2 linked regions of the Pseudovibrio sp. M1P-2-3 genome follow. The protein of the gene in region 1 interacts with the protein of each later gene in a pairwise test. Links are inferred from orthologs where the notes say so. Each region holds a gene or a part of one and is shown on either strand. Other genes may lie near its edges. The genes, in order: P6574_RS07565 and P6574_RS05520.

Region 1 (2,816 bases):
AGTGACTGAAAAATATGCAGATGCTCAAAAAATAGGCTGATAGGTGTTTTTTCAGGCATGTAGGTGTTTGTTTCCTTTGAGGGCGCGCTGGGTCTAGCTCTTGGAGGGGGAGGGCGTTAAGCTGTTGATGAGGACCAATGGAAACAGGAGTCGTTCATGCGGCTGATAGCGCTGGATCATATTGTTCTAACTGTGAGTGACCTCGATGCTGCTTGCTCTTTCTACCGTGATATTCTGGGTATGGAGCATGTTGTGTTTGGTGGAGGGCGTCATGCTCTACACTTCGGGGGTCAGAAGATCAATTTACATGTGAGTGAAACCAAAGCCTCGCCAAAGGCGCGGTTAACAACGCCGGGGTCTGCGGATCTTTGCTTTCTGGTGGAAGATCTGGATGCGGCAATGGACCGGCTTACCACAGAGGCGGTGCCCGTGGAGGAAGGGCCGGTTTATAGAACCGGAGCTAAATCGTCGTTGCTTTCTGTATATATAAGGGATCCCGATGGGAACTTGATCGAGTTGTCGCAACCTCAGGATATTGTGATTGCGCCGCGCCCTTAACTGAAAGAGAAGTGTAATGAGTGAACTGCTAACTCCTGCCCAGATGGGGCAGGCGGACCGGTTGACGATTGAAGGCGGTGTGCCCGGCATTGATCTTATGGAGAAAGCGGGGTGTGCCGTTGCCGCCGCCTGTAAGTGTCTCTCACCCCAAAAGGCTCGTATTTTGATAGTTGCGGGGCCGGGGAATAATGGGGGCGATGGATTTGTTGCTGCCCGTTATCTGGTTGAAGCGGGTTATGAGGTCCTTGTTTATGTGTCCGTTCGCCCGAATCAGTTGAAGGGAGATGCTGCCACGGCCTTTCTCACCATGGATCGTCCGTGTATTTCCTATGAAGAGATGCTCTCAACGCTTGGGACGTTGACAGAGGATGATGTTGTTGTTGATGCTTTGTTTGGTGCTGGGTTAACGCGGGATCTGGAAGGTCAGGCGCGTTCACTGGTTTGTGCAATTAATCAAAGTTCCGCTCATGTGGTTGCCGTAGATTTGCCTTCCGGCCTTGATGGCAGAACCGGCTGTGCGCGTGGGTGCAGTGTTGAGGCAGATGTTTCGGTTTCCTTTTTTCGCCCTAAAGTTGGGCATTACCTTCACGAAGGTCCTTCATTGTGTGGTGCGCTGGAAATTGTCGATATCGGAGTAAAATCGTCCACTTTGCCGTCTCTTGGGAACTTGGCACAGCTGAATGCCATTGAGCTTTGGAAAGATGTGACCCCGAGCCCTGAGAGGTTGGGGCATAAGTACTCCCGTGGACATCTTGCTGTGGTGAGTGGTGATGCTTTACATACGGGTGCGTCCCGCCTGAGCGCCTTGGCGGGGCAGCGAATTGGGGCCGGTCTGGTGAGTGTTGTGGCCAGCGCCGATGCGGCGAAGGTACATGCAAACCATTTGACAAGTGTAATGGTAATGGACAGTGCTCTAGAAGATGTGCTGTCAGACCCTCGTTATAGTGCGGTTGTGGTGGGGCCTGCCGCCGGTATTGGCGGGGAGACGCGTTCACATGTTTTAACTTGTTTAAAAAGTGGTCGCGCGCTCGTGCTGGATGCGGATGCATTGACATCTTTTGAGGTGACCCCCGAAGTACTGTTCTCACAAATTCAAAAGAGCGGGAAAAACACTGTCCTCACGCCCCACGAAGGAGAGTTTTGCCGCCTGTTTCCGGACCTTGCCGCAAATAAAGACCTGTCAAAAGTTGATAGGGCGCAGCAGGCGGCCCTAAGGAGCGGTGCAATTATAGTTTTGAAGGGGGCGGATACGGTTATCGCCTCCCCGGATAATGAAGTTGTTATAAATGCAAGCGGAACACCTTGGTTGGCAACCGCAGGCTCGGGAGATGTACTTGCGGGACTGTGCGCTGGGCTGCTGGCGCAAGGTGTACCTGCGTTCGAAGCAGCTTGTCAGGCTGTTTGGGTTCACGGGAGAGCAGCTGAACTTTGCGGACCTTTTCTTATTGCTGAAGATCTAATTTCCGCGGTTCCTCAAGTCTATTGGGAAATTCTAGAGTGAAACTCCTTGGTGGCCGGATGCCGTTCGAAGGGTAGCAGGCGAATATCGTGCTGGTGTCCCTCCGCATTCCTTAGGCTGATCTACGCTCAGGTTACATTGATATGATGTAAGGGGATCTGACCTTACTGTATGGATCTCAACCTCCCAGCAGTTGCGTGATCGGTCTGTTCGCTGGTTTTCCTCTCTTTCTTATCGATAACAGTAAGGCAATGAGTGTTGTCCATTGGGCTATTCATCACCCTTCGCGCGACATGCTTAATTGCTATCGCAAAGGTTGGACGCAGCGTTTCATGCTGTCTGAATCCTCTACCTGCTCTCGTTGAGTTCGTTTGGTGAAGAGAATGCGCCCTTTGACCCAGAGCTTACTCTTTATGGAATTGATGGCAACAGTCTAATTGAAACTGCCGTGGTGAAGGTCAGGACGTGTTTGTTTTTGGCAGTGGCGATGGTGATGATATTATCACCGACTTTACGGTTGATCTTGATTACATCGAGTTTGTATCCGGTGCGTCTTTTTTTGACGAACTGAGTGTGACCAGCGAAAGTGATGACACTGCGGTTGCCTCTGATGGTGGGCCGATTGTACTTATCAGTTTAGACAGCGGTTAAACCAGTGCTGAGAACTTCATCTTTGCTTAAGCAGATGCAGCCTCCGGCTATTTTTGAATATAAAGCCTTCAGGTGCTGGGCGGAGAGGGTCATTCAATCTTGCGATGCTGTAGGCAAGTCCGCAATGCGCTCAAGAGTAGGCGTTAAC
Region 2 (16,177 bases), 420 kb from region 1 along the record:
CCACCAGCAGCACGAGCCTCTGAACGAAGCTGAGTCATCTGGGACACTGAAAGACCTGCATAGTGCGCAACGACTGCAACGCCAGCGCCAGACAGCACTTCGTTGAAGGACGCTACGAACTTTTGCTTATCCGCTCTTTCCACTTGCCTTCTCCATTTGGCGACAAGTAAAACTCATCGCCGGTTTGCCTTTGCCGCAAGAAAACTGATAGTTTTCAAACGACGCTCAGGGTTCCTGTCCCCTCGCTAGCCGTTTGGCGCAGCAAGGCAGTACGGTTCGAACCAAAGAACTGAAAAATTTCAGTCAAATGATTCTACTCCATCTATGCAGGCCTTAAAAAGCTTAAGTCGCAAACGACACCTGCAGTCTCGGACAAGGAATTGGCAAATCATTAAGATTTGCCACAAATTCCTCTCTTACGCGAAGAGAGGAATAATTTCAAACTTTTATATTCACTCAGCAACAGAAGCGAGATCAATTTTAATTCCAGGTCCCATTGTAGAGGACACTGAAATACGCTTCAGGTAAGAACCCTTAGCGCCTGATGGCTTCGCCTTTACCACTGCGTCCACGAGGGACTTAACGTTTTCAGCAAGCTTACCTTCTTCGAAGGAAACTTTACCAACGCCTGCATGAATGATACCTGCTTTTTCCACACGGAACTGAACAGAACCACCTTTTGCGTCTTTAACAGCCTTAGTCACATCAGGAGTAACTGTGCCAACCTTTGGGTTAGGCATCATACCGCGTGGACCAAGAACCTTACCAAGACGACCAACCAGTGGCATCATGTCAGGAGTAGCAATTACGGTGTCGAAGTTAATCTCGCCGCCTTGCACTTCTTTAACAAGTTCTTCTGCACCAACAATGTCAGCGCCAGCTGCTTTTGCTTCATCAGCCTTTGCATCACGAGCAAATACAGCTACGCGAACTGTTTTACCTGTGCCGTTTGGAAGAACGCACGCTCCGCGAACCATCTGGTCTGCATGACGAGGATCAACACCCAGATTAATAGCAAGCTCAACAGTTTGATCGAACTTAACCGCGCCATTATTCTTTAGGAGAGAGATTGCCTCATCCAGAGAGTAAAGCTTATTGCGATCAACACCCTCACGAGCAGCTTTAATACGCTTACCAACTTTAGCCATTGATCTTACTCCGTAACTTCCACGCCCATTGAGCGGGCAGAACCTTCGATCATCAGCATTGCAGCTTCGACGTCGTTAGCATTAAGGTCTTTCAGCTTTGCTTCCGCGATTTCGCGAACCTGCGCCTTCGTGATGGAAGCAACAGTACCGCGGCCTGGAGTTTGAGAGCCAGACTTAATCTTAGCAGCTTTCTTAATGAAGAAAGACGCAGGAGCAGTCTTAATTTCAAAAGTGAAAGACTTGTCAGAATAGTAAGTAATGGTGGTCGGGCAAGGTGCACCCTTCTCAACATCCTGAGTCTTAGCATTAAATGCCTTACAGAACTCCATGATGTTCAGACCGCGCTGACCCAGCGCAGGACCGATTGGTGGGGACGGTGTAGCTGAACCGGCCGGCACCTGAAGCTTTAGATAACCTTCAATTTTCTTCGCCATAAATCCTCTCCAAAAGGAATATTTCCCTTCACTTTCTATAGAAGCAGAAGGGATACAAGAGGGCGGGCGGTCTGGTTTTACACACCGGCGAAGTGCACATCACCTGCCGCCCCTTTAAATGGATCAGCCAACTTTGTCGACTTGCCCATATTCGAGCTCGACCGGTGTTTCCCGGCCAAAAATAGAAACTGTAACCTTCAGGCGCGCTCTTTCCTCATCGACCTCTTCAACAAGACCTGAGAAAGAAGCAAACGGACCGTCAGAAACGCGAACTTGTTCACCAACCTCAAAACTCACTGAAGGCTTCGGAGCTTCAACGCCTTCCTGCACCTGATTAAGAATACGCTGCGCTTCCGCCTCGGAAATAGGCATGGGCTTTTTATCATTTCCCAAGAATCCAGAGACCTTAGGCGTATCGTTAATCAAATGATAGGCATCATTCGTCATCTCCATCTTAACAAGAACATATCCTGGAAAGAATTTCCGCTCGGCATCCACCTTGCGACCACGACGAACTTCAACAAACTTCTCAGTTGGAACCAGAACCTCTTCAAAAAGATCCTCAAGCCCCTGCTGCCTAGCCTTTTCTTTAATGGCTTCGCAGACTTTTTTCTCAAAGTTTGAATAGGCGTGAACGATATACCAACGTTTTGCCATACTAAATTTCCGCTCCTACTCCAGCCAAATGCTAGCGACTAAAAGCCCAACACCCAGGTAATCGCCATACTCATCAACTGATCAGCAGCAAGGAAAAACAAAGCCGCAAGAGCCACCATAATAAACACCATAACCGTAGTTACGATTGTCTCACGACGGGTTGGCCACGTAACTTTAGACGTTTCCGTGCGAACCTGTTGAATAAATGTAAATGGATTGGTTTTTGCCATCCGACTCCGGCCCATCTCACGACACTAAGGCGCGTGAAACATTTCACGCACCCTCGCTCGAAAAACTCTATCTATGATACATCAGCCATCAAATCAAGCCTAAAATGGCAGGGGCAGCAGGGTTCGAACCCGCGACCTACGGTTTTGGAGACCGTCGCTCTACCAACTGAGCTATACCCCTATATTTACACCGAACTTTCAGCGCCTACAAAGACAAGTACCGATGCTGACATCCAGAGTGCGCCAATTAAATTCAACACACCCTGCAAACTTTATTATATCACTACTCGATGATTTCAGCTACAACGCCGGCACCAACGGTACGACCACCTTCGCGAATAGCGAAGCGCAGACCGTCTTCCATAGCGATAGGCACGATCAGTTCAACTGAAACTGAGATGTTATCGCCAGGCATTACCATTTCCGTGCCTTCTGGCAGAGAAACAACACCAGTCACATCAGTTGTACGGAAGTAGAACTGTGGACGGTAGTTGGTGAAGAATGGTGTATGACGACCACCCTCTTCCTTGGTGAGGATGTATGCCTCTGCCTTGAACTTTGTGTGCGGAGTAACGGAACCCGGCTTACAAAGAACCTGACCACGCTCAACTTCTTCACGAGCTACGCCGCGAATAAGTGCGCCGATGTTGTCGCCTGCTTCACCGCGATCAAGCAGCTTGCGGAACATTTCAACACCAGTAACAGTGGTCTTAGTCGTATCTTTGATACCAACGATTTCGACTTCTTCACCAACGTTGATGATACCGCGCTCTACACGACCGGTTACAACAGTACCACGGCCAGAGATAGAGAACACATCTTCGATTGGCATCAGGAATGGCAGGTCGCGAGGACGTTCCGGAGTAGGAATGTAATCATCAACAGCAGCCATCAGCTCAACGATCTTGTCTTTGCCGATCGCGTCATCGCGGTCTTCAAGAGCAGCAAGAGCTGAACCTGCAATGATAGGAATATCATCGCCTGGGAATTCGTAGGAAGACAGAAGTTCACGAACTTCCATTTCTACGAGTTCAAGAAGCTCTTCATCATCAACCTGGTCAACTTTGTTCATGAAGACAACCAGAGCAGGAACACCAACCTGACGTGCGAGTAGAATGTGCTCACGTGTCTGAGGCATTGGGCCATCTGCAGCGTTAACAACGAGGATCGCGCCATCCATCTGAGCCGCACCAGTGATCATGTTTTTCACATAATCGGCGTGGCCTGGACAGTCAACGTGTGCGTAGTGACGAGCTTCGGTTTCATATTCAACGTGTGCTGTTGAAATGGTGATACCGCGAGCACGCTCTTCAGGAGCGCCATCGATTTCGTCGTAAGCCTTAAAATCACCGAAAGATTTAGTGATTGCTGCAGTCAAAGTTGTCTTACCATGATCAACGTGACCAATAGTACCAATATTGACGTGCGGCTTAGTACGCTCAAATTTTTCCTTCGCCATGGGCGTAGCTCTCTATATAAATAAGCATTTACTAATAAGGTTACGAGAAAGAAGCCTCTACCAAAGAGATTTTTCAATCCGTAATCTGTTTAGGAAAGATCTGAAACACAAAAGAAGTTAATGGAGCGGGTGAAGGGAATCGAACCCTCGTATTCAGCTTGGAAGGCTGCTGCTCTACCATTGAGCTACACCCGCACACCATAATGTTAGTGGTGGAGGAGGTTGGATTCGAACCAACGTAGGCATAGCCAGCGGATTTACAGTCCGCCCCCTTTAGCCACTCGGGCACTCCTCCGTGCACCAACTCTTCATAAATCACTCTGTGATTTACTGCATTTCAGAAATTAAGCGCCAACCCGAAGGTCGTTGCCTCGTTCCTGTGGCGCGGTTTATGCCGCTCCTAGACGCAACTGTCAACGCACTTTTTTAAAAACAATGTGCAAAATCAACAATCATTATGTTTTTCTCGCTCCTACCTGTGAAAAACCATGAATTTTGTAGGGGTTATCCAACGTCAGCGCCAAAATATTCCCCCCTGCCCCGCACTATACGGATTATCAGTAACCATTATCTCATGATCCGCGGATTAATAGATAGAGTACGATCAACTTCCTTGCGAACGTGAACACATATGATATTGCCTGCATCATGAGCTATCAAAAAAAGACACAAGGTCCAAAAGGACAAAAAGAACCACGCCGGAGCGGTAACAACGCCCGCCATGCGACTAATACAAAGCGCTACATAAGTAAGGACAAGGAAGAGGGACCATTTCATATTTATGGCCTTCATACAATTGAAGCTGCCTTCAACAACCCACAACGAAAGAGGCACAAGCTCTTTGCAAGCCCAAATGCACTGCAAAGACTTCAAGAGCGCAACATCAAGATTGATGTACCCGTTGAGACTCTGCCTCCCAGACAAATTGATAAGCTGGTACCAAAAGATGCAGTTCATCAGGGAGCTGTCTTACTTGTGGACCCTCTGCCGGATCTGGGCGCAGAAGAGTTGGGTTCAGGCCGTCTGGTTTTGGCGCTTGATCAAGTTACAGACCCTCATAATGTGGGTGCCATTTTACGCTCTGCTGTCGCGCTCTCCGCAGATGCGGTCGTAACGACGCGCAGGCACGCCCCAGAAGAGGGTCCCGTTCTTGCAAAAACAGCCAGCGGCGCACTGGATATGATCAATCATGTTCGCGTTACAAACTTGGCGCGCTTTGTGGATGAAATGCAAAAGGAGGGGTACCAAGCCATAGCACTGGATAGTGAAGGACCGGCCTCGCTTGAAGAAACAGAGTTCAGTGACAAGACGCTTCTTATTCTTGGATCAGAGGGCAAAGGAGTACGGCATGGCATTAGACAAAAATGTGATGCACTGGCGCGACTTGATATGCCCGGCCCAATCAAATCACTTAATGTGTCCAATGCAGCTATACTTTCTCTTTATATTTGCCGCAGCAAAATGGGGCTTTAGATAAACAACTCCATGAGTGAACAGGGCCACGCGCCTCAATATCCCCCAAACGCCTCACAACGAAGATATAAAAGGCACCCCGTTCACTCATAAACTAAATGGTCACACAAGACCCCACCAGCGCCTCCCAGAAAAATCGAGAGAGGACCACCTCGTCCCAAGAGATTTCCTATGCGCACATGCCAGTCATTATAAAGCAAACCCAAATTGGCAGAACAGGCAGTTCATAGGCATGAGGCCCACTCCCCGCTCTCAGTGTGATCAAAGCTATTCAATACTTTGTGTAGTTGATGACCAATAGTTAAATTGCCGGCCTTCTGATTTCTTCTTAAATTAACCCTATAGAGCGACATAAAAAAACGGAGAGGCCGATGAAACCGACACTCAGAACTCGCTGGATCAGACATATGCAAAAGCAAGTATCGCGTGAGCTTACAAATGTTAGTCCCGAGCGTCGCAAAATGTATCGCAGTGCCGTTAAGCATGATACAGACCTTTAATGACCTCTTTTAGTATTGGCGATAAAGTATAATCGAGCAAATGCGGAAGCTGCAAACACACATCGGCGCTATCATGTTTGCTCGAAAAACCTGTGATTAACTCTCAATATTTTTTGAAGAAAAGTAAACATAGACAACAGAACATGTGCTCTCCAGATAATTAATTTAAGGCATTACTGATAGTAATGCTCTACAATATCGGCATAATATGCCTTCCATCTTCTAGAAACAAAAAAGTGGTGACCTATTGCGCCACACTATCTAATTGCACCTACGTACTTTCCCACTATTCATCCGGCTCTTTCTAAAACTAATGCATCGCCCTGATGTATTCTAACCGTGCCTTTGAGTGCGCACTTGAGCCTTAACAGCACGATGAGTTTGCTAAACATACACAACTGTGTGTCATTTTAACTAAGTGCACTTGGCAGAAAGAAATATGCAAAGAGAACAGTGGGGAAGCCGGTTCGGCTTTATAATGGCTGCTGCAGGTTCGGCCATTGGATTGGGGAATATCTGGAAATTCCCGTACCTTGCAGGAACAGAAGGCGGAGGGGCTTTCTTAGTACTCTATATAGTCATCATGGCAACGTTTGGCGTTGCATTAATGATGACAGAGTTGGCGATTGGACGCGCTTCCAAACTGAACCCTGTGGGCGCCTTCCGCAAAATGGGTGGTAAGAAATGGATGCCCGTCGGCATTCTGGGTGTGATAACCGCCCTAATGATCCTGTCTTTCTACTCAGTTGTAGGCGGATGGACGATTGCTTATATCCTCAAAAGCATTATGGGAAGCACAAGCTCCTTATCCGGCCCTTTACTGGAAGAGCAGTTTAATAATCTGGTCGGCTCTCCCATTGAACCTCTTCTCTACCACGGCATCTTCATGGTGCTAACCGTTGGCATTGTTCTAGCTGGTGTCACACAAGGCATCGAAAAGTCGGTTAAAATTCTAATGCCGCTTCTCTTTGTAATCCTGATCCTTCTTGTGTTTCGTAGCATCACACTTCCAGGTGCCCGCGAAGGCATTACGTTCTTCTTGATGCCGAAATGGGAACAGATCAATCAAGGCATGGTAATTGCCGCTTTTGGTCAGGCGTTCTTTAGTCTTTCCCTCGGCATGGGAGCGATGATCACCTATGGCTCCTATCTGGATAATAAAACCGATATTCGAAGCGCAGCTTATTGGGTTGTCTTTCTTGATTGTGTTGTGGCGTTTTTGGCAGGCCTTCTGGTCTTACCTGCTGTTTTTGCGTTTGGCTTTAACCCCGGCGCGGGCCCCGGCCTGATATTTATCACCCTGCCCGCAGTTTTCAGCAATATGTGGGGCGGGTATATCTTCCAGATTATCTTTTTTGCCATGCTGTTGATAGCTGCACTAACCTCATCCATTTCGATACTCTCAATACCAGTTGCCTACTTCTCTGAGACATTTGGCGTAACCCGAAAGTGGTCTGCAACAATCATTGGCTTGCTTATCTTCCTCGTTGGCTGCGTTTGCTCTTTGTCTCTTGGCATATGGGGCAATGTAGCACTCTTCGACAAGTCCTTCTTCGACTTAATGGTCTATGCCGTCGATACCTATATGCTTCCAATCGGTGGGATTTTTACTGCCCTCTTCGCAGGGTGGGTTGCATATAACACTATGGCTAAACAGCTCACAAACGATGGTGAAAACCCCTATAAATTCTTAGAGGCTTGGAAGTGGATGATACGTATCATTAGCCCACTTGCCATTTTGTGGGTACTTTATAAGAGTTTGGTTTAAGTTAGCTGCCACCTTAAAAAAAAGGCCGCCCTGAGATCAGAGCGGCCTTTTTTAATCTACAGCGAGTGACTTACAGTTTCTGCAACGCTTCTTTCCTGTCCGAACTGCTGGGCATCAAGCTAATGACTACTCCTGAAACCAATGTGAAAGCAGTCAAACCTAGAATGAGGAAGCCTGTATACTCAACAGCTGCCACCAACCCTACAAGAAGTCCTGAAATGGGCATTGTGATATTGTTGAATAATATGGCAACACCAGTTGTTTTTCCGTAATCTTCAGGGGGAATGATCTTCTGGCGTACACTCCGGATATAAACATTGAACATGCTGTCAAAGCCAAGCACAAAGCAATAGCCTGTAAGGTAAATCCAGTAATTACTGGTAATGCCGGTAATGACACCTCCCAGAGCCACCCCCCCAAAGGCCAAAATACCGATTGTTGAGAGCTTGAAGCGACTTAGACCCGTCAGAAGCAGAACAACAAAAGTGCAGATAGCTCCGACCGATTGCAAGAGAGCATAGAAGTCCTCTGACTGTTCATAGAGACCGGTGACCATACTGGCTGATGTTGCAAGTGTAACACCGAAGATCAGGTTCACCAGAGCAGTGAGCGCAATGACCTTCTTCAAGCCCGGTAAGTACAACAGGTGTCCAAATGCCTTTCGGTATGGTTCACTCCAGTGAACATCCGAAGTGCCTGCACGTGTCAGAACAATATCGTTTAAGCGCCGCCATAAGTGAATCATAATATCAGCGGAAACAAAAAGAGCCCCACTGACTACAACCACAATTTGCCAGCCAAACCAGTTAAACAGTGCCGCTGCAATAAAGGGCCCAAGAACAATACATGCCTGATCAACAGTCTGGGCATAGGACTGCACCTTTGTAAAGGCGAGTTTCTTGAAGATTTGCGGCAGCATGACCTCTCTCGCCATAAAGCCCTGCGTCGTCAAAAGTCCGCACAGTGCCGCGATAGAGATAATCCAGTAAAGACTATCGTAATAATATTGCCCTGCTAGCCCAAGGGCACAGACGACAGCTCTACCTGCTTGACTTATCCTGATGAGTTTTTCTGGAGAAAATCGGTCAGCAAGAACACCGCAAACGGGGAAAAAAAGAACTCGTGGTAAGGTTTCTGCAGCAAATGCAAGGCCCGAAAGGGAAACACTTCCTGTTGTTTGGAAAACCACCAGCGGCACAACAAACAAAAGGAGTTGATCCCCAAGCCGAGATCCGAACATTGATGAGAAGAAAGTTAAAGTAGAGATATTCACCCGAATATTCCAGTTCTTTGTATGGGGAGGTACGGAGAGCTGAAAACCCAAAGCGCACCGCCACAACTGCAAGAAGGTACTTAGGGATATTCACATATCGAAATTTTACATGGTGCTGCAAGTTCTGTTTGTACCCTACGGCAACTCTTACCGAATACGCACGCAGGACCGAACAACCTTTAGGGAGGGGTAAACAATTGAATTATTTAGAAAAATACTTATGCAGCTCCGACAACAACAGAACCGGACAGGCACTCAGCAGATTAAAAAAGCGTTGGAAAACCAATGCTTGTATTTTATGATAAATTTGGGAGATAAACAGTGGTGCCGGCAGCAGGGATCGAACCCGCGACCCCCTGATTACAAGTCAGGTGCTCTACCATCTGAGCTATACCGGCGTCGTCACATAAGTTTTAAAGCGAATGGTGCCGGCAGCAGGGATCGAACCCGCGACCCCCTGATTACAAGTCAGGTGCTCTACCATCTGAGCTATACCGGCCTTCGCTGGAGGTGCTTTTAAGCATGAGGTGGGGGTTTGTAAATACAGCAAATCATTTTTTTTCAGAAAATTCACAGCACAGTGTTTTTTGAAGGGCAGATTTTGTCGAATACGTGAATAATATATTATTTTATATAAGCTTAGAGCCGGTTGGAGAATAACCGTATTCAATAATTTTCACCGCACCGGATTGAATGCAGCTGCATTCACAGGAGTATTTGTGTTTAGGGACGGTATTCCATGACCTTCTTACGGCGGCCATTGTCGCGAACACTACAATTAAAAAAGGGACAGTGATGGTCTTCAAATGCTTCAGAAAGCTAGAAGAACTCCACTGCCCCATTCATTCAAGGGACTAAAGTTTGCCGCCCCTTACTCTGGATATTATCAGGTAAGCAAGCCGTGAATTAAAATCCATAGAATGCCAAGCGGTGCGAACACTCGGCAAACCCATTTCCAAATTGGAAGGTATGCGAATTTTTCCGTACCACCATTGGTGAGCTCATCGACCATTTTCGGGTAAGCAAACCAGCCCACAAGGATGCTCGTGGCAATTCCGCCAATCGGCAGCGCAAGTTTGTCAACGATAAACTCCATAGTGCTGAAGATATCCATCCCTGCAACAGTAATATGGCTCCAGTCACCAAGAGCGAGCGAGGCAGGTACCCCAAGGAAGAAAATCACAATACCAACAACAATTGCAGCCGTTTTTTGCTGAATATTGAACTGGTCACTGAGATAAGAAACAGGGTTTGCCAACAAAGAAATAGCTGATGTCAACGCCGCGATAGTCAGCATGAGGAAAAAGACGGCCTGAAACAGCTCGCCAGCCCAAATATGATCAAATACTGCCGGAAGAACAACAAATGTTAATCCTGGACCGGCTTTTGGGTCCATTCCAAATGCGAAGACTGCTGGAAGAACCAAAAATCCAGCAAGAACTGCAACCAGTGTATCCAAGGAAACAACCCAACCTGCGGACCCTGGAATATAATCTTTCTTGCCCAGATAAGAACCATAGGTGATCAATGCGCCCATACCCAGAGAAAGACTGAAGAATGCTTGTCCAAGTGCAGAGGCGACCACGTCAGCATCGACAACTGACCAGTCTGGCTTCAAGAAGAACTCAACCCCTGCCATTGCACCAGGCAATGTGAGAGAACGGATCACCATAAACACCAGCAGCACAAACAAAATCGGCATTAGAAGCTTCGAGGCTTTTTCAATACCGCCAGATACACCCTTTAGAACCACGAAGATGGTTAATCCCATAAATATGGCATGGTAGAAGATTGGTTCGAAGGGTGAACTGATCAGTAGGGAAAAATGTTCTCCGTAGTCCCCCGTGTCAGATACGGACAGTGCACCTGTTAATGTCTTCACAAAATATGCAATAGTCCAGCCACCAACTACGGAATAATAGGATAGAATAAGCACTGCTGCCGCTGTCGCCAGATAGCCAAATACAGACCACCCTTTACCACCAATGGTTCTAAATGCACCAATAGGGTTGAGCTGGGAGCGCCGCCCAATAGCTATTTCGGCCGCCATAACACAAAAACCAATAGTGGCCATGAAGCCCAGATAAATAATCAGAAAGGCTCCACCACCCTCAGACCCCGCGAGATAAGGAAACTTCCATATATTGCCCAAACCAACAGCCGAACCCGCTGCGGCCATAATAAAACCAAAGCGGCTTCCCCAATGATCCCTAGCCATTATCTATTCTCACATTTATTATTTTTGATATTTCATTAGGCAAATATGCCAAATGAAGACACATTCATACTCATTTTGAGTATTAAATTTCTTATTATTCTCTTAAGCATTCCAGAAGCAATATCCAGAGGGCTAACTGACAGAATAAACCAGCACACACAGTATTTTCTCAAATCCGTACAACGAATTCTACAAAGTTACGTAACAACACATATAGAACTGCCTGAGTATTCATTTTGACCGAGACAAACGCAGGAAGGCCTTCTGGGGAAAGCGTAAATTCATGATAGAACTGTTTCGGGGCTTCACTTAGGCTTTGCCGGAACGTGGCAGCAGTAGTCAGTGGGGAATTAATGCAGAGTATATGGGCAATTGGCCTGATGACAGGTACCGTTTTAGACGGGAATATCGACATAGCCGCAATTAAAACCAATGGCTCGGTTATCGAGGAGTTTGGTCCATCCGCCTTTACCCCCTACACAAACAGCACCCTATCCATACTGCAAGAAGCCTCCATTGAAGCTGGAAATTGGAATTTCAATGGCCCCGAGCCCGAAATATTCAAAAAGGCGGAACGCTTATTAACGCTCGAACAGACTGCGAGTATTCAAAATTTTATCACAGAGCACGGGTTAACACGAAACCAGATCTCCATTATCGGCTTCCATGGCCAAACCGTTCTGCACCGCCCCCCAACTGCTACTAAACTGGGAGCAACTCGGCAGTTGGGTGATGGCCAGCTAATGGCGGCGACACTTGGAATACCAGTATGCTATGATTTTCGGAGTTTAGATGTAGCTGCAGGAGGGCACGGCGCTCCCTTGGCTGCCATCTACCATCAAGCTCTCCTTCTTTCTTCCCCCCTGCCCCATTCCCCTGCCGACTGTGCTGTTTTGAACCTTGGCGGAGTAGGAAATATAACTTGGTGGGACGGCGGAGACCAATTAATAGCCTTTGACTGCGGCCCCGCAAACGCACCAATAAACGATTGGGTTAAAAATCATAGTAAAGGGAATATGGATCGGGATGGAGTGTTCGCAGATCAAGGCATAGTTGATGAAGAAAGGCTGGCATCTCTTCTGGAGGCCCCTTTCTTCTATCAAGCTCCCCCCAAGTCTCTAGACAGAAACAGTTTTACCCACGTGATGGCAAGTAACCAGTGTTTCGAAAATGGAGCCGCTTTTTTGACAGCTTTTTCGGCTTCATGTGTTGCCAAAGGCCTAGACTTATTGCCCAGCCGTCCACGGTATCTTTATATCTGTGGTGGAGGCAGAAAAAATCACTCCCTCCTGCGGGAAATAGCAAAGCGGTGCCAAGTAGAAGTTAAAACAGCGGAAGACATCGGGTGGAATGGAGATTTCACCGAAGCTGAATGCTTTGCATTTCTCGCAGTCCGGTCAAAAGCCGGTTTGCCTATCAGCTTTCCAAATACAACGGGCGCACCCCACCCGCTTAGGGGCGGCAAAATAGCTGATCCTCTATAATGTGCCGGAGGGCAACCATTTTGAGAAGAGTATAATGAAGTTAGGACATGAACGAGAGTGTAAGACCGCCGCACTCACACTTTCGCTCATGTCTTAGCAAAGAGAAATTACATTCTAAATACATATAAAGTATACTGCACTCTTGTAATATCATTATATTAGAGACCCCAAGGTGGGGAAGCCAGACTCCCGTTCCTTGCCTTCCAAATATTTCCTATTTTGTATCCTTCGCGTCCCAATTCATTTTACATGAGCAGAACATGGAGGGCCTTTGTATGCCCCCTCTTCTTCTGGCTGTAAAAGTGCGCCGCTCAAAGTTCTCTAAGCCGAAAGGTACTCCAACAACGCACTTGAAAATTCCCACTAACCTGATACTTCCCTAAAAAGGGGAGGAAACGCGGTGATACAACGGGAAATTCAATCTTTAAGCTTTTTGTCAAGCGGTACGGAAGAGGCAGATACGGCCGCCGAAGAGCTCGTTCAGCGTTACGGTTCCACCCACCCCGATAAAGCGGATGTTTTAGTCGCTTTAGGCGGTGATGGCATGATGCTTCAGTGTTTGCACCGCTTCATGAACTCCGGCCAGCCAATTTATGGCATGAACCGTGGTTCTGTTGGCTTTCTCATGAATGAATATAACCCTGACGGCCTTCTGGAGCGCTTGCAAAAGGCAGATGAAACAACGATCCACCCGCTCAATCTGGAGGCAACAGACGTTAAAGGGCGTTCATTCAAAGCACGGGCAATTAACGAAACCTCTATGTTAAGGCAGACCCATCAAGCAGCGAAACTTGAAGTCTCTGTTGATGGCCGCGTTCGGATGGATGAACTGATCTGTGATGGCCTTCTCATCGCGACGCCTGCAGGGAGCACTGCATATAATTTGTCAGCCCACGGTCCAATTTTGCCGCTACAATCCAGATTGCTCGCATTAACTCCCATCAGTGCTTTCCGACCGCGGAGATGGCGAGGCGCATTATTACCAAACCAGTCGACGGTCCACATCAAAGTGCTGGAAGCGGATAAAAGGCCTGTAAGTGTGAGCGCCGACCATGTCGAGTTTCGCAATATCTCTGAAATTGCAACCTATGAAGATGCTACATCTCAAGGCCATATCCTTTTTGACCAAGACCAGCGGTTGGATGAGAGGGTTCTAGGGGAAATGTTCAAATACTGAGGTTATGCTGCCTCAAGCATCCCGTGAGCTGTCTCCTTGGCTTTCTGGCGCGAGACTTCAATGTATATACTTGATAAGAGGCCATGCAGGTCTCCCAGATCAGCGAGTTCTGAAACCTCCTCACTGTCCAAGAGGGTTTCGAGAACTAGGCATGCTTTACCTTTGTGAGACAACTTTGGCGCGCTCTTTTTCCCCCATAAGTGCAGTAGAGATACTATAAGGGGGCGGATTCGAGCGGGGACCGTCGCCTTTCTCAAAACTACCGCAAATACAGTATGATCCGGCTTAGGAAGCATTTTGCAAATTCGATTTTGTGGCACTTTTGAGAGTGCAGACAATGCCACTTCCAAAAAGCTCATCTGACCTATGGCAGCGGCGCGTAAAAGAAGAAGCCCTGTCAAGTAGCCGCGTTTTCTGAGATGCTCAACAAAGAGGCCTAATTCTTGACCTTCAAGTTTTCGAGCGAACGCCAATGAGACCCTGTCCTTGGCATCTGCCACCATATGCTCAGGATCCTCACTAAACCCTTCCATTTTGACCATAGGGTGCTCCTTCAAGGACCCTGCGTACTCTCTCAGTAAATCGTGCTCAACAAGCTTAGGCACATCCCCTCTATCCAAGAGACTCGTCTGGATAATCGGCTCCTCCCCAAAACGCTCGATAACTCTAATAAAGCTGGAGGCTGTAATATGCGCGTGTTCGTTTTGCAAAAGCACCCCGCAAGCCTCCACACTTCCAACTTCGCACAAAGCCCCTGAAACAGCTGCGGTAAGCGGCGCCCTTTTTGCGATAGCGCATTGTCTTTCTATTGTTGCCACCGCCACAGTATCAATCAAAATCAAATCACTAACGTCTACGCTTTTTTCAAGAACTGGCAGAGCCACTTCGTCTTCATCACATATTAAGCTGGATACCACATGTATTGGAGCCCCCTGCTCTTTGGCTACAAACTCAGCAAGAGCTCGGCGCACAGGAATTGAAGTGTCATCAAGCATAAAAGTCAGTGCCGCTTCAGCCTCACTGCGCGTTTGATCATTCAATCCTGCATGCAAATAAGAACGTGTCAAAGCCCCCACGGCCAAAATACGTTTTTGCTCCGGCGCGTTCTTAACCCAACATAAAAAGTTCCGAAATATCATGCATAGGTGACCTGTAGTAATTACAATATGATAATTTAATGAGAATAAGTGTTAAGGAAGGGTTCATCTCGTACAAATTACGAGATGATGTCTGAGGCATCTTTGTTAAATAGAACTATTAGAACTTCGCTGAAATAAGACAAAGCCATGAACAGCATCAAGCTAACACCTGATCAGATCCAATCGTTCCAGCGGGAGAGATTCCCCCTACTAAAAGCGATCATACTTACTGGAATAACGCCTGAAAACAGCGCAAACATCCGGACTGAATACCTCGAAGAACTTGCAAAATCTATTCATATATATTTGGAAATCGAGAGGTCTGAGGAAGCCTATTTACGTGAGTTTCTGCCAACACCTATGAAAGTTCATATAGCAGGTATCCATGCAGAGTTCCTGACAAGGGGACAGGACGTAACCCGGTTAGACGCCATCTTATCAGCGCTAGAAATAGAATGCTCATTCCCTCTTAACGCTTTGGCCCTGTCGCTTCGTTTTGGACAAAAAGCAACTGCCCTCCTCAACTTGGCATCCTTCACTAATGCGAGCCAGCGGATAGCAGTCTTAAGTTTTGATGAAAATGCTGCCGCAAAGACCCTGAATGCTTCCAGTTCTTTTGACAGTCACGGCGACCTTCTTTCCCCATTTTCATTGGCCCAGAATCAAATTCTATTTCTTGCTAGATCTAGGGGTACTATGTGTCTGGCTTCCCTTCCCCAAGGCGGGCTATCAGAAAGCCAGCTCAAACACAGATATACAGAAGCACTCAAATGCGGCTTTGACGGTGTGTTTCTCAACTCTCTCGAACAACTTTCACCATTAGCAAAATGTTAGAGCATGCGCTGAAGCAAACCACTATACAGGCCGATCCAAAGTAAATACGTCTTTTATGACTGCATAATCCATATAACCAAGCCGACTAAGCAGCCCGAGCTTAGACGTATCAACAAGGCCATTTTTTAAAACACTGTCGTCAATGTGAATCCCAACGACCTGACCCAAAATAAGCCACTGATTAGTCTCGCTCCCTTCAAGGTCTACGAGACGTTGAACCGAAAGTGACTTGCATTCCAGAGCTGCTTTTGCTTCTCGCACACGTGGCACCTCAATCATTTGACCGGGAACAGGTGTAACCCGCCCCAAATCAAATTCTGATACACTCTCCTCGACCATCCTTGAGGATTGGTTCATCGCTTGAGCCAGATCATAGGTCGCCA

Evidence for each region.
Region 2: the proteins of P6574_RS07565 (region 1) and P6574_RS05520 interact in binary tests that used the Escherichia coli proteins (3 or more experiments, as listed by UniProt). The link is inferred for Pseudovibrio sp. M1P-2-3 from one-to-one orthologs.

The regions. Positions count from the first base shown.
Region 1 is NZ_JARRCW010000001.1:1,647,377-1,650,192, forward strand. It holds P6574_RS07565 (NAD(P)H-hydrate dehydratase), read left to right. Parts: upstream 1-574; coding sequence 575-2,059; downstream 2,060-2,816. Other genes in the region: P6574_RS07555 (hypothetical protein), read right to left, coding at 1-59; P6574_RS07560 (VOC family protein), read left to right, coding at 157-558; P6574_RS07570 (hypothetical protein), read left to right, coding at 2,483-2,668. UniProt on the Escherichia coli protein: Bifunctional enzyme that catalyzes the epimerization of the S- and R-forms of NAD(P)HX and the dehydration of the S-form of NAD(P)HX at the expense of ADP, which is converted to AMP.
Region 2 is NZ_JARRCW010000001.1:1,221,262-1,237,438, reverse strand. The notes cover bases 3,698-6,488. They hold P6574_RS05520 (TrmH family RNA methyltransferase), read left to right. Parts: upstream 3,698-4,576; coding sequence 4,577-5,401; downstream 5,402-6,488. Other genes in these bases: P6574_RS05510 (sodium-dependent transporter), read left to right, coding at 6,341-6,488; P6574_RS05515 (hypothetical protein), read left to right, coding at 5,773-5,901; tuf (elongation factor Tu), read right to left, coding at 3,698-3,928. Also shown: rplJ (50S ribosomal protein L10), read right to left, coding at 1-143; rplA (50S ribosomal protein L1), read right to left, coding at 453-1,148; rplK (50S ribosomal protein L11), read right to left, coding at 1,154-1,582; transcription termination/antitermination protein NusG, read right to left, coding at 1,706-2,239; preprotein translocase subunit SecE, read right to left, coding at 2,278-2,469; more of tuf, read right to left, coding at 2,753-3,697; more of P6574_RS05510, read left to right, coding at 6,489-7,669; P6574_RS05505 (MFS transporter), read right to left, coding at 7,740-8,942; P6574_RS05490 (sodium-dependent transporter), read right to left, coding at 9,829-11,160; P6574_RS05485 (anhydro-N-acetylmuramic acid kinase), read left to right, coding at 11,514-12,644; P6574_RS05480 (NAD kinase), read left to right, coding at 13,045-13,821; P6574_RS05475 (DUF2336 domain-containing protein), read right to left, coding at 13,824-14,960; P6574_RS05470 (hypothetical protein), read left to right, coding at 15,108-15,794; P6574_RS05465 (flavin reductase family protein), read right to left, coding at 15,816-16,177. UniProt on the Escherichia coli protein: Specifically methylates the ribose of guanosine 2251 in 23S rRNA.